Linked DNA regions of Salinivibrio kushneri. The protein of the gene in region 1 interacts with the protein of each later gene in a pairwise test. Links are inferred from orthologs where the notes say so. Each region holds a gene or a part of one and is shown in the gene's direction. Other genes may lie near its edges. The genes, in order: ftsZ, N8M53_RS09905, zipA and N8M53_RS06550.

What was found.
Region 2: the proteins of ftsZ (region 1) and N8M53_RS09905 interact in binary tests that used the Escherichia coli proteins (3 or more experiments, as listed by UniProt). The link is inferred for Salinivibrio kushneri from one-to-one orthologs.
Region 3: the proteins of ftsZ (region 1) and zipA interact in binary tests that used the Escherichia coli proteins (3 or more experiments, as listed by UniProt). The link is inferred for Salinivibrio kushneri from one-to-one orthologs.
Region 4: the proteins of ftsZ (region 1) and N8M53_RS06550 interact in binary tests that used the Escherichia coli proteins (3 or more experiments, as listed by UniProt). The link is inferred for Salinivibrio kushneri from one-to-one orthologs.

What each region holds. Positions count from the first base shown.
Region 1 is NZ_CP114588.1:392,112-394,989, forward strand. It holds ftsZ (cell division protein FtsZ), read left to right. Parts: upstream 1-790; coding sequence 791-1,966; downstream 1,967-2,878. Other genes in the region: ftsA (cell division protein FtsA), read left to right, coding at 1-757; lpxC (UDP-3-O-acyl-N-acetylglucosamine deacetylase), read left to right, coding at 2,084-2,878. UniProt on the Escherichia coli protein: Essential cell division protein that forms a contractile ring structure (Z ring) at the future cell division site. The regulation of the ring assembly controls the timing and the location of cell division.
Region 2 is NZ_CP114588.1:2,104,053-2,106,958, reverse strand. It holds N8M53_RS09905 (bifunctional tRNA (adenosine(37)-C2)-methyltransferase TrmG/ribosomal RNA large subunit methyltransferase RlmN), read left to right. Parts: upstream 1-845; coding sequence 846-1,967; downstream 1,968-2,906. Other genes in the region: rodZ (cytoskeleton protein RodZ), read left to right, coding at 2,737-2,906; pilW (type IV pilus biogenesis/stability protein PilW), read left to right, coding at 1,992-2,747; ndk (nucleoside-diphosphate kinase), read left to right, coding at 169-597; pepB (aminopeptidase PepB), read left to right, coding at 1-20.
Region 3 is NZ_CP114588.1:749,716-752,645, forward strand. It holds zipA (cell division protein ZipA), read left to right. Parts: upstream 1-950; coding sequence 951-1,910; downstream 1,911-2,930. Other genes in the region: cysZ (sulfate transporter CysZ), read right to left, coding at 1-641; ligA (NAD-dependent DNA ligase LigA), read left to right, coding at 2,022-2,930. UniProt on the Escherichia coli protein: Essential cell division protein that stabilizes the FtsZ protofilaments by cross-linking them and that serves as a cytoplasmic membrane anchor for the Z ring.
Region 4 is NZ_CP114588.1:1,373,611-1,376,568, reverse strand. It holds N8M53_RS06550 (cell division protein ZapC), read left to right. Parts: upstream 1-1,181; coding sequence 1,182-1,736; downstream 1,737-2,958. Other genes in the region: rlmKL (bifunctional 23S rRNA (guanine(2069)-N(7))-methyltransferase RlmK/23S rRNA (guanine(2445)-N(2))-methyltransferase RlmL), read left to right, coding at 2,384-2,958; pyrD (quinone-dependent dihydroorotate dehydrogenase), read left to right, coding at 29-1,042. UniProt on the Escherichia coli protein: Contributes to the efficiency of the cell division process by stabilizing the polymeric form of the cell division protein FtsZ. Acts by promoting interactions between FtsZ protofilaments and suppressing the GTPase activity of FtsZ.

The sequences.
Region 1 (2,878 bases):
CGCAAAAAATATTGAGAAAGCAGTCGAACGTTGTGGTCTTAGCGTTGATCAACTGATTTTCTCCGGGCTTTCAGCAAGCCATGCCGTGATCACACCGGATGAGCGAGAGTTGGGTGTCTGTGTCGTCGATATCGGTGGCGGCACCATGGACCTTGCTGTATGGACAGGAGGCGCCCTCCGCCATGCCGAGGTGATCCCTTATGCGGGCAATGTGATTACAAGTGATATCGCGTATGCCTTTGGCACACCGCTGGCCGATGCAGAAGACATTAAAGTGAAATATGGCTGTGCATTGAGTGAGCTGGTGAACAAGGACGCCAAAGTCAATGTCCCAAGTGTGGGAGGACGCCCATCAAGGACATTGCAGCGACAAACCTTGTCAGAGGTGATTGAGCCGCGTTGCTCAGAGCTCCTAGGATTGGTGAACCAAAAGCTGGTCGCTATCCAAGAGAAGTTGCGTAGCGATGGTGTTAAACATCAAATGGCAGCGGGGATTGTGCTCACTGGGGGTGCATCACAAATGCACGGCTTGGTTGAATGCGCAGAACGTGTTTTCCAAAACCAGGTGAGAGTGGGACAACCGGTGAATGTCACAGGATTGACCGACTACGTGCAAGCGCCTTGTTATGCAACCGCGGTTGGGCTTTTACACTACGGCAAAGAAAGCTTGCTGACAGAAACGAGTGAACCAGAACAAAAGCGGGCTGTGGCTAGCTGGATTAATAAGCTGAGTAGCTGGTTTAAGAAAGAATTTTAACCCTGATGCGAACAGGAAGGACGGAGAGAACTCATGTTTGAACCGATGATGGAAATGTCTGACGATGCGGTGATTAAGGTCGTCGGCATTGGCGGTGGCGGTGGTAACGCCGTTGAGCATATGGTGCGTGAGTCAATCGAAGGGGTTGACTTCATTAGCATTAACACGGATGCCCAAGCACTACGTAAAAGCAGCGTAGGTACGGTCATTCAAATTGGTGGTGACATCACTAAAGGCCTAGGTGCGGGGGCAAACCCACAAGTAGGCCGAGATTCTGCCCTTGAAGATCGCGATGCGATTAAAGCTGAGCTCGAAGGTGCCGATATGGTATTTATCGCAGCCGGAATGGGCGGTGGTACAGGGACAGGCGGCGCGCCGGTCATCGCGGAAATCGCGAAAGAGATGGGCATTCTGACCGTTGCTGTAGTGACCAAACCATTCAGCTTTGAAGGTAAGAAGCGATTAGCCTTTGCAGAGCAGGGTATCGAAGAGCTGTCAAAAAATGTTGACTCGCTGATCACGATCCCGAACGAAAAACTGCTCAAGGTGTTAGGTCGCGGGATCACCTTGCTCGATGCCTTTGCCAAAGCAAATGATGTGCTACGTAATGCTGTGCAAGGGATTGCTGAGTTGATCACTCGCCCAGGCCACATCAACGTCGACTTTGCTGACGTACGCACTGTGATGTCAGAAATGGGACACGCAATGATGGGTAGCGGCGTGGCAACCGGTGAAGACCGTGCCGAAGAAGCAGCAGAAATGGCGATTTCTAGCCCGCTTCTTGAAGATATCGATCTTGCTGGCGCGCGTGGTGTGCTGGTGAACATTACCGCAGGCTTTGATATGCGTCTTGATGAGTTTGAGACCGTGGGTAATACCGTCAAAGCGTTTGCATCAGACAATGCAACAGTGGTGATCGGTACATCGATGGATCCAGAGATGAGCGATGAGCTGCGTGTGACTGTGGTGGCAACCGGGATTGGTAATGAGCGCAAGCCAGATATCACCTTGGTCACCAATTCACAGTCTGGGCAAGCACAGGCAGAGCCGAAAAAGGCACAGCCTTTGCAAGAGAAACCACAGGCGGCAAGTGCAAACCCTGCGGCGAAAGAGCAGCCTGCTGCTGCATCATCGAATGCAGCACCAAAATCGCAGACCGAGCATGATTATCTCGATATTCCTGCGTTTTTGCGTAAACAAGCTGACTAATCGCAATTGCTTGGTTTGTAGCCAGTGATGTGCTACCATCACGCTCCCCTTGTCTAAGGTGACAGGGTAATGAGTGACGCAGAGCACACTTTTTTGAGAAAAAGTTGAGATAAGCCGATGATTAGACAGCGAACATTGAAAAGTATGGTCCAAACGACTGGTGTGGGTCTCCACTCTGGGCGTAAGGTTACGCTTACTCTGCGTCCGGCTCCTGCCAATACCGGTGTGATTTACCGTCGCACAGACATGGAGCCGCCGGTAGATTTTCCGGCTAACCCTGAGGATGTGCGCGACACCATGTTGTGCACCGCCTTAGTCAATGACGCGGGTGTTCGCATCTCAACCGTTGAGCATCTCAGCGCAGCGATTGCAGGCATGGGGATCGATAACATTATTATCGAAGTGGACGCGCCAGAAATTCCGATTATGGATGGCAGTTCAAGCCCGTTCATCTTTTTGCTGCAGTCTGCGGGTATCGACGTCCAAAACGCACCAAAACGGTTCATTCGCATTAAAAAGCCTGTTCGCATTGAAGACGATGACAAATGGGCGGAGTTATTGCCTTACAATGGCTTCCGTCTTGATTTTGCTATCGAATTCGACCACCCCGCGATTGAATCAGAGCAACAAAACTTGGTGCTGGACTTCTCTAGTCAGTCTTTTATTAAAGACTTAAGCCGTGCTCGTACCTTCGGTTTTATGCGTGATATCGAGTACTTGCAGTCACAGAATCTGTGTCTGGGTGGCAGCTTCGATTGTGCCATTGTGCTGGACGATTACCGCATCTTGAACGAGGAAGGTCTGCGTTTTGACAACGAATTGGTCAAGCACAAGGTGCTGGATGCTATCGGTGACCTCTACATGTGTGGTCACAGCATTCTTGGTGAAATGCGTGCGTATAAATCGGGCCAT
Region 2 (2,906 bases), 1.7 Mb from region 1 along the record:
TACTTGAACAAGCCAAATAGCCCGTGATACGTCGAGTGAAGTGTTAACAATTTTTTGTGTGAGTTAACGCTTCACCCGATTGGTCATAGGGACAGACGAGGAAATTTGCTAGGGTAAGCGCGTTGTTGCCCCTAGCGGGCCAGATTCAGACAGTGAAAGGACAAGCGAATGACCATTGAACGCACTTTTTCTATCGTTAAACCTGATGCCGTAGAGCGTAATTTGATTGGCACGCTTTATCAGCGTATCGAAAGTGCTGGTTTGCGTATCGTCGCAGCGAAAATGCTCCATCTTAGCAAAGAGCAGGCAGAAGGATTTTATGCCGAGCACCAAGGGAAGCCTTTCTTTGAATCCTTGGTTGGGTTCATGACGTCAGGCCCTATCATGGTACAAGTACTGGAAGGCGAGAGCGCGATCAGCCGCTACCGTGAGTTGATGGGAAAAACCAATCCAGAAGAAGCGGCCTGTGGCACATTGCGCGCTGACTATGCGGAAAGCATGCAATACAACTCAGTGCATGGCTCTGATAGCCCTGCATCTGCAGAGCGCGAAATCGCGTACTTTTTTACCGCGGATGAAATTCATCCTCGCTGCTAAATCAAGCACCTGCTTTTTAACCTTCCAAAAGAGGCGTCAGCCTCTTTTTTTCTGCCTATCGATATCAGACGACCACATTGAATAACCCCGCTGTTAGAGAGTGGAAACTGTGATCTAAAGCCTGTACAATTTCGCGCCTTAAGCGCGTCCCGAGGAGATATCTTGGCTATGATCAAGGTAAGGCGTCGGCACGCGTGAGGCGATGATTGAGTCTTACCACCTAGCTAGTTCTTACGAGGCAACCCCCAATGACGACAGAGAAAGTTAATCTGCTTGATTTTGACAGGCAAGGATTGCGTGCCTACTTCGCTGATGAGCTCGGCGAAAAAGCCTTCCGCGCTGACCAAGTCATGAAGTGGATGTATCACTTTGGTTGCGACGACTTCGATGAAATGAACAACATCAACAAGAAGTTGCGTGAGAAACTCAAGCGGGTGGCAGAAATTAAAGCCCCAGAAGTCAGTGAAGCGCATTACTCCAAAGACGGCACCATCAAGTGGGCAATGCGTGTGGGCGGTCAAGACGTGGAAACCGTGTATATTCCCGAAGATGATCGGGCAACACTGTGTGTCTCCTCTCAAGTAGGTTGTGCGCTTGATTGCAAATTCTGCTCAACCGGAGCGCAAGGTTTTAACCGCAACTTGCGTGTGTCTGAGATCATCGGACAGGTGTGGCGTGCGTCAAAAGAGATTGGCATTGAGAAAGAGACGGGCCGTCGTCCGATCACCAACGTGGTGATGATGGGCATGGGAGAGCCACTGCTCAACATGAAAAATCTTCTCCCCTCTCTGAATTTGATGCTCGATGACAATGCGTATGGTTTATCTAAGCGCCGGGTCACCGTGTCGACATCTGGCGTGGTTTCTGGCTTGGAGCAAATGATTGGCAAAATCGATGTGGCCTTGGCGATCTCACTGCATGCGCCGAACGATGAGCTGCGTAGCCAAATTATGCCGATTAATGATCGTTGGGATATTGAGGCTTTTCTGGATGCGGTACACCGTTATATTGAAACCTCAAATGCCAACCGCGGCCGTGTGACGGTAGAATATATCTTGCTGGATCATGTTAACGACGACATGGAGCATGCGCGCCAACTCGCAGAGCTATTAAAAGACACCCCAGCGAAGATTAACCTGATCCCATTTAACCCGTATCCTGGATCACCGTTCAACAAACCGAGTAATTCTCGTATTGATAGGTTTATGAAAACCTTGATGGAATACGACTTTACGGTGACGGTACGTAAAACACGAGGCGACGACATTGACGCAGCGTGTGGCCAACTTGCCGGTGACATTGTCGACCGAACCAAGCGTGCCGAGAAGCGACTGGGCGCACAGGAGGTTATCCCTGTTCGACCCGTCTAAATGAGAGGGTGACAAGGGGATAGCATGACAAAAACGGTTTGGGTATTGGGCATGTTGATGGCGTTGGCTGGATGTTCATCGTCAGGTTCGCAGCATAACGAGCCCAAGTTTGATAAGATTCAAGCCGCAGAGGCGCGCATTGCACTGGGATTAGGCTATCTAAACAGTGATCGCTATCAACAAGCGCAGCAAAACTTGCAGCAAGCGCGCCAATATGCGCCTAACTACTATCGCACCTCGCTGTCGATGGCGTATTATCAACAACGTGTCGGTGAAAACGACAAAGCGGATCGCTTATATCAAAAAGCGTTAGCGCAAGCGTCTGAAAAAGGTGATGTATATAACAATTACGGTGTTTTCTTGTGCGAACAACAGCGATTTGCCGCGGCGAATGACGCATTTTTGCAAGCAGTCGTACAACCGTATTATCATCGTGTGTCAGACAGTTATGAAAACGCGGCGTTTTGTCAGCTAAAAGCTGGCCACGTAGAACGCGCAAAAGCCTTGTTTAGCAAAGCGGCTGATCACGACCCGCTTAATGTCCGTGCTGGTTTACAACTTGCCAAATTAGAGATAGATACTGGGCAAGTGGCAGAGGCCGTAGCACGTATCAAGCGGCTCCACCAACGCGTTGGTGTTCAACCTGCAGGACTGTTATTGCTAGTGAAAGCTTATCAGCAACAAGGCTACACGGAGCGAGCTGCCCATGACGCTCAGCGATTGGCGCAACGGTTTCCAGAATCCAAAGAATATCAATTGTACCTAGCGAATGAATACTGAACAGACGGAAGAACAAGCGCAATCTGATACCCAACCTGCGCCCGGGGAAGTATTAAAGCAAGCGCGAGAGAAAATGGGCTGGAGTGTTCGTGATGTTGCTGACCGACTTCGGTTACGAGTCAGTGTCATTGAGGACCTTGAACAAAACAACCCAGACAT
Region 3 (2,930 bases), 360 kb from region 1 along the record:
GCGCCAAAGCTTAGCGATGCGCCCCGCTGTTGGTTTAAGGTCTGGCGCATGGCGGGAAACGACACCTTGTGATTATCGAACGGGTAATCACAGTATTGAATCGCCATCATCCACGCGCTAAACAAAAACCAGATCACAGGCCCCACGGTTTGTCCGATCGCGGGTATCCACAGCAGCAATAAAAAGCCGAGTGCTCTGGGGATGTAGTAAGCGAGCTTTTGCCATTCTCGTTTCATCACCCGCGGGATATCTTTAATAATGCCAGCCAAGCCATCATCAGGTGCCCGCGTTCCTGACAGCTTTGCCTCCACATGTTCGGCCAACAGGCCATTGAACGGTGCCGCTATCCAGTTAGCCAGTGTGCTAAACACGTAGGAGAACACCACAAAGATCGCCACCACGACTAAAGGCCATATGAGAAATGAAAGCCAAGAGAGCCATTCGGGTAGGCTAGCCATCCAATGGTCTATCCAGTCACCAAACTGTGATAATAGATAAAGGAACGCGCCGCCCAGCAGCAACACATTGATCAAAATAGGAATGATCACAAAGCGGCGTAAGCCGGGTGCCATCATCAATGAAAAACCCTGGAACAAGTAGCCAGCGCCACTTTGAGGGCGGGGGCGAGCATAATTCGCCATGATATCTCCTTGATAACAATGTTGGTCACAACAAGCCGCACGCAAGCGGTTGATACAAAAATAACGATGTGCGCTATATTACGGGGGGAATCGCTGGGATGACAACGGCCTAATAATGGGAAAGTTTAACGATTTGTGTGTCGCTATTCGTTAAATTGTCCCCAACTTTTGATACAGTTAACTAAGTTGACGATTAACGCATTGCGTCAGCCAACAGGCCCCGCTTATGATCGCGCTACCCTTTGCAAACTGGTTGGCGTTGTGACATAAGCTAATCAAAACGCTGAACATAGATAGATTTGAGAATCGATGATGCAGGAATTGCGCCTTGTACTGATTGTGTTAGGAGCACTAGCAATCGCAGCTTTGCTTTTGCATGGCCTCTGGACAAACAAGAAAGAAAAGACGACCAAGTTTGGCGAAAAGCCGCTGGGAAAGCTGGATGATGACAGTGACGATCAAAAGTTTGACCAAGATGGTATTGGCGCAGTCAGAGTCGTCAGTCGCACGAAAAGCGAGAGCGACAAGCCTGCGCGCCAAGAGCCTGCCATGAGCTTTGGCGAGAAACCTGATGTGGATCCCTTATTTGCAGGCCAAACTGAGACGGCCTCTGAGCCGCAGGAGTCGGTATATCCCTCCATGTCGGCGACGGATGATGAGCCATCTTTCTCTACCACAACGTCGAGTTCTGAGGATGTAGAGAGCGATGAGCCAGCGCCTGTATATTCACCTGCCGAAGAGACTGACGAGCCAGTGCCACACGCACCCGCCAGTGAAGCCGTTGATGCCGATGCGCCTTTGCAACCAGAGTCGCAAGACACGGGCGAGCAGCAACAGGATGAAGCCCCGACCGATGATACCGAAGTACTGGTGTTACATGTTCATGCGAACAATAACCAAGTTTTCACTGGGCTTGAGCTTATTCCCACTCTGGAACAGTATGGCCTCCGTTTTGGCGATATGGGCATTTACCACCGCCATTCTGACTTGTCTGGTAGCGGGAAAGTGTTGTTCAGTGTCGCGAATATGGTCAAACCCGGTACCTTCGATGTCAGCCATAGTGAAAGCTTTGAAACACCGGGCATTAGCTTTTTTATGACCTTGCCGTGTTACGGTGAGCCTGAGCAAAACTTCAAACTCATGCTACAAACGGCCCAGCAAATCGCGGATGAATTGGGCGGCTTAGTGCTGGATGACGCACGCACCATGATGACCCCGTCACGATTGGATGAATATCGCGAGCGCGTCAAAGTCTTCATGGTCAAATAGCCTGCACACACGCGACTATGGTTTAAGCAGACAGCGGGACATGGCTCCCGCTATCTGTGATTTATCGATATACTTGCCCGCAACCGACTCCGCTCAGACGACGAATCAAACATGGCTTACAGCAAACAACAACTCGATGATTTAAAGCACCAGCTTAACTATCACGCCTACCGGTATTACGTTGAAGATAGCCCAGAGCTGCCCGACGCCGAGTACGACCGCCTGATGCAAGACTTATTAGCCATTGAGGCGGCACACCCTGAATGGGTAACTAGCGACTCACCGAGTCAGCGAGTCGGGGGCGCGCCACTGAGTGCCTTTGAAACCGTGACCCATGAGCTTGCCATGTTGTCGCTCGATAATGCTTTTGAGCCGGCGGATTTGGATGCCTTCGAACGTCGTTTGAAAGAGCGCCTATCGCTGGGCGCAGAGCAGGCCGTGACCTACACCTGTGAACCTAAACTCGATGGGTTAGCGGTGAGCCTGATTTACGAAAATGGTGAGCTGGTTCAAGCCGCGACGCGAGGAGATGGCACTACGGGCGAGAACATTACCCACAACGTCAAAACCATTCGCAATGTTCCCCTCACGCTACAGAAGGGGGATTGGCCAACACGGCTTGAAGTGCGAGGTGAAGTCTTCATGCCGAAAGCGGGCTTTGAGGCACTTAACGAGGCTGCGCTTAAAAAAGGCGATAAAACCTTTGCCAATCCGCGTAATGCGGCAGCAGGCAGCCTACGCCAACTGGATCCTAAAGTCGCCGCCAACCGACCATTGAGTTTCTATGCCTATGCGGTGGGTGTGATGTCGACTCCCTTCGGCCAAGGGCAAAGTGAGCGCTTACAAAAGCTCAAAAAATGGGGCTTAGCGCTCAGTCCAGAAGTGAAACGGGTGGAAGGGCTAGAGGGCGTGAAAGCCTACTACCAAGACATTATGGCGCGCCGTGATGCGCTGCCCTACGAAATCGACGGCGTCGTCATCAAAGTGGACAGCATTGCCAGCCAAGAACGGTTAGGGTTT
Region 4 (2,958 bases), 980 kb from region 1 along the record:
ATACGGGGCTTTTTTATTAGGAGGGATAATGCTTTACCGCCTCGCCAGACCGGCTATCTTTCAGTTAGATCCAGAAAAAGCACACGATCTAACCATTAACACCCTTTCTCGATTTCATCACACCCCGCTTCGCTTTTTGTATTCCCAGCATCTTCCTCCTCGCCCAGTCACTGTGATGGGACTCAACTTTAATAATCCCGTTGGCTTAGCGGCAGGGTTAGATAAAAACGGCGAGTGCATAGAAGCCTTTGGCGCGATGGGCTTTGGGTTTGTAGAAGTAGGGACGGTGACGCCGCGCCCGCAACCGGGCAACGATAAACCGCGGCTTTTTCGCATCAAAGCGGCGGAAGGGATCATTAACCGAATGGGCTTCAATAACCACGGCGTTGATGCATTGGTGGACAACGTTAAACGTGCGAAAAACTTCAATGGTATATTGGGTATTAACATTGGTAAGAACAAGGATACCCCCATCGAACAGGGCACCGATGATTATGTCGCCTGCATGCGAAAAGTGTATCCACATGCTGACTATATTGCCGTAAACATTTCGTCGCCTAATACGCCAGGATTACGCACGTTACAATATGGCGAGATGTTCGATGAACTCCTTAGCACACTAAAAGCGGAACAGGCACAATTGGCAGACGTCCACGATAAATACGTGCCTTTAACGGTTAAGATTGCCCCAGACTTGAGTGAAGAAGAAATTCAACAAGTGGCGCAAGCACTGATTCGTCATCAGATCGATGGTGTGATTGCGACCAACACCACGCTTGAGCGCTCGTTGGTAGATGGTATGCCACATTATCGTGAAGCGGGTGGGCTAAGTGGCCGTCCTGTGCAACTTAAAAGTACCGAGGTTATTCGTCAGCTGCATCGTGCACTTGATGGTGCGATGCCCATCATAGGTGTCGGAGGGATTGACTCAGTCACCGCGGCGCGTGAAAAACTCGAAGCGGGTGCAGACCTGGTGCAAGTCTACTCTGGGTTAATTTACCAAGGCCCTGGGCTCATCAAACAAATCGTGCGTCATATTTAGGCTAAGAAATAAAGTCTTAAGGTATAAAAGGGGGCGTTTTCTTCCCCTTTTTTTTTCGCTTCAGCCCATTACACTTCAGGCAATGGCAGTGTTGTTATCGCCAGACACCCAGTTAGTGAGTCATCGCGGGAGCTGAAGTATGTTAAAACCTAACAATGCATGGAGATGGTATTTCGATAATACATCGAATTCGCTAATGCTAGATTTAGGCGATGACATGGTCTTTCGTGTGGCGATCAGTGCCAAACACCTCATCCCCGATGCGTTCTCATCATCCCCATTTTCTGTTGAGGATGCATCACTCTTTCAGCGTTTGACAGAGCCTCTGTCAAATCTTTCACTTTCCGGCCCTCGTCAGGCCGAACTCGCTTTGAACGCAGTGGCAGCCTATCGCTTCCACAAGCCTGTCTTACCTAAAAGCTGGTTTTTCGAGCCACAACAAGACACTATTGCCACCCCTGAGTGGGGGCAAATCGTCGAGCTCACCAGTCAAACAGGGGATAGGGCGCCGTTTATTATCATAGAGAACGCCGGTTCTGCCTCGCTCTGCATGCTCGCGCGCGAAGCTGACTTTGAACTGAGCGCGAATAAAAAAATGGCGTTTTGTGGTGCGATTAAAGTAATGAACGACCGGCTATCGCAACCAATACCTCAAACAAATAGCCAAAAAGGTCGCTTTGCGTTAGTGGGCTGAGTGGTTTTCACCCAGCCCACGCCTCCTTTCTTCCCTCACTTTCCTTGTTTCGTGTATAGACGGCCACGGTGTGGCTGTATCTTAACGTTTCTTATACCAAACAGGCGTGCATAAAAAATGTGATGTCAGTTCATTTTATGAGCGAAAAGTGTGCATGTACCTGAGCGTTTTTTCATTGATTTAAGGGTGTTCTCGCCCTAATAACAACAATAATTGACGAGTTTTTTCCCGTTTTATCCGTCAGGGCACTTGCGAAAAACCTGTCTGGTATAGTCCAGTTTTCGTGGATTTTTGTTCGTTCTTAAAGGGAAAGAAAAGCCGTTTTCATTTTTCTAGAGTCAGAAATAATCAGTATAGTAATAGCAGTGAATGCTTACACTCGTAGGTTAAAGGTACATTTAACCAGAGGAGGTGAGTGAGAAAGCAAGGCGGTTTCCAGGAGGAAACAGACAAAGGGAGCGTGCCAGGGTAATTGATTCCTTTCAGAAACAGTCACCCTCTAGCATCTGTTTCTCATTGGAAACAAAAATACGGCGATTTATTCATCATTCAATGGAGATTGTCGCCGCTTGGGTCAACGACAGGCGTAAGATTGATGTATAATCGCCGCCATGATGATAACGACGCCCAAAGGGTGTAGAGACTGAATGAAACACTATCTCGCAATAACCGCTCGAGGTCTCGAGCACATGCTAGCTCAAGAGCTTGAACAACTTGGCGTATCTAGCCTCAAGCAAGTTCATGCAGGGGTTAAATTTAAAGCCGACGATTCAACACTGTATCAATGCTGTTTATGGAGCCGGATTGCGTCACGGTTTGTTTTGGTGCTGGGCGAATTCGCGGTGCGCGATGATATGGATCTCTACCTCGGTGCGACGGCGATTAACTGGCCAGATTATTTTCACTCCAGTCAGCGGATTGCGGTGGACTTTAATGGTACTAATCGCGAGATTCGCAACAGCCAGTACGGGGCGCTGAAAGTTAAAGACGCGATAGTAGACAAGTTTGAAAAGTCGAATTTGCCCCGCCCAAGCGTTGACCGCGAGCAGCCTGATTTACGTATTCATATGCGATTATCCAAAGACCAAGGTTTGCTCGGTATCGATATGGTTGGAAGCGGCCTACATCAGCGCGGCTATCGCACTCAAGCAGGTGCTGCGCCTTTACGAGAAACCCATGCTGCAGCCTTGGTCGCAAGGAGTGGCTGGAAGGCGGAGCAGCC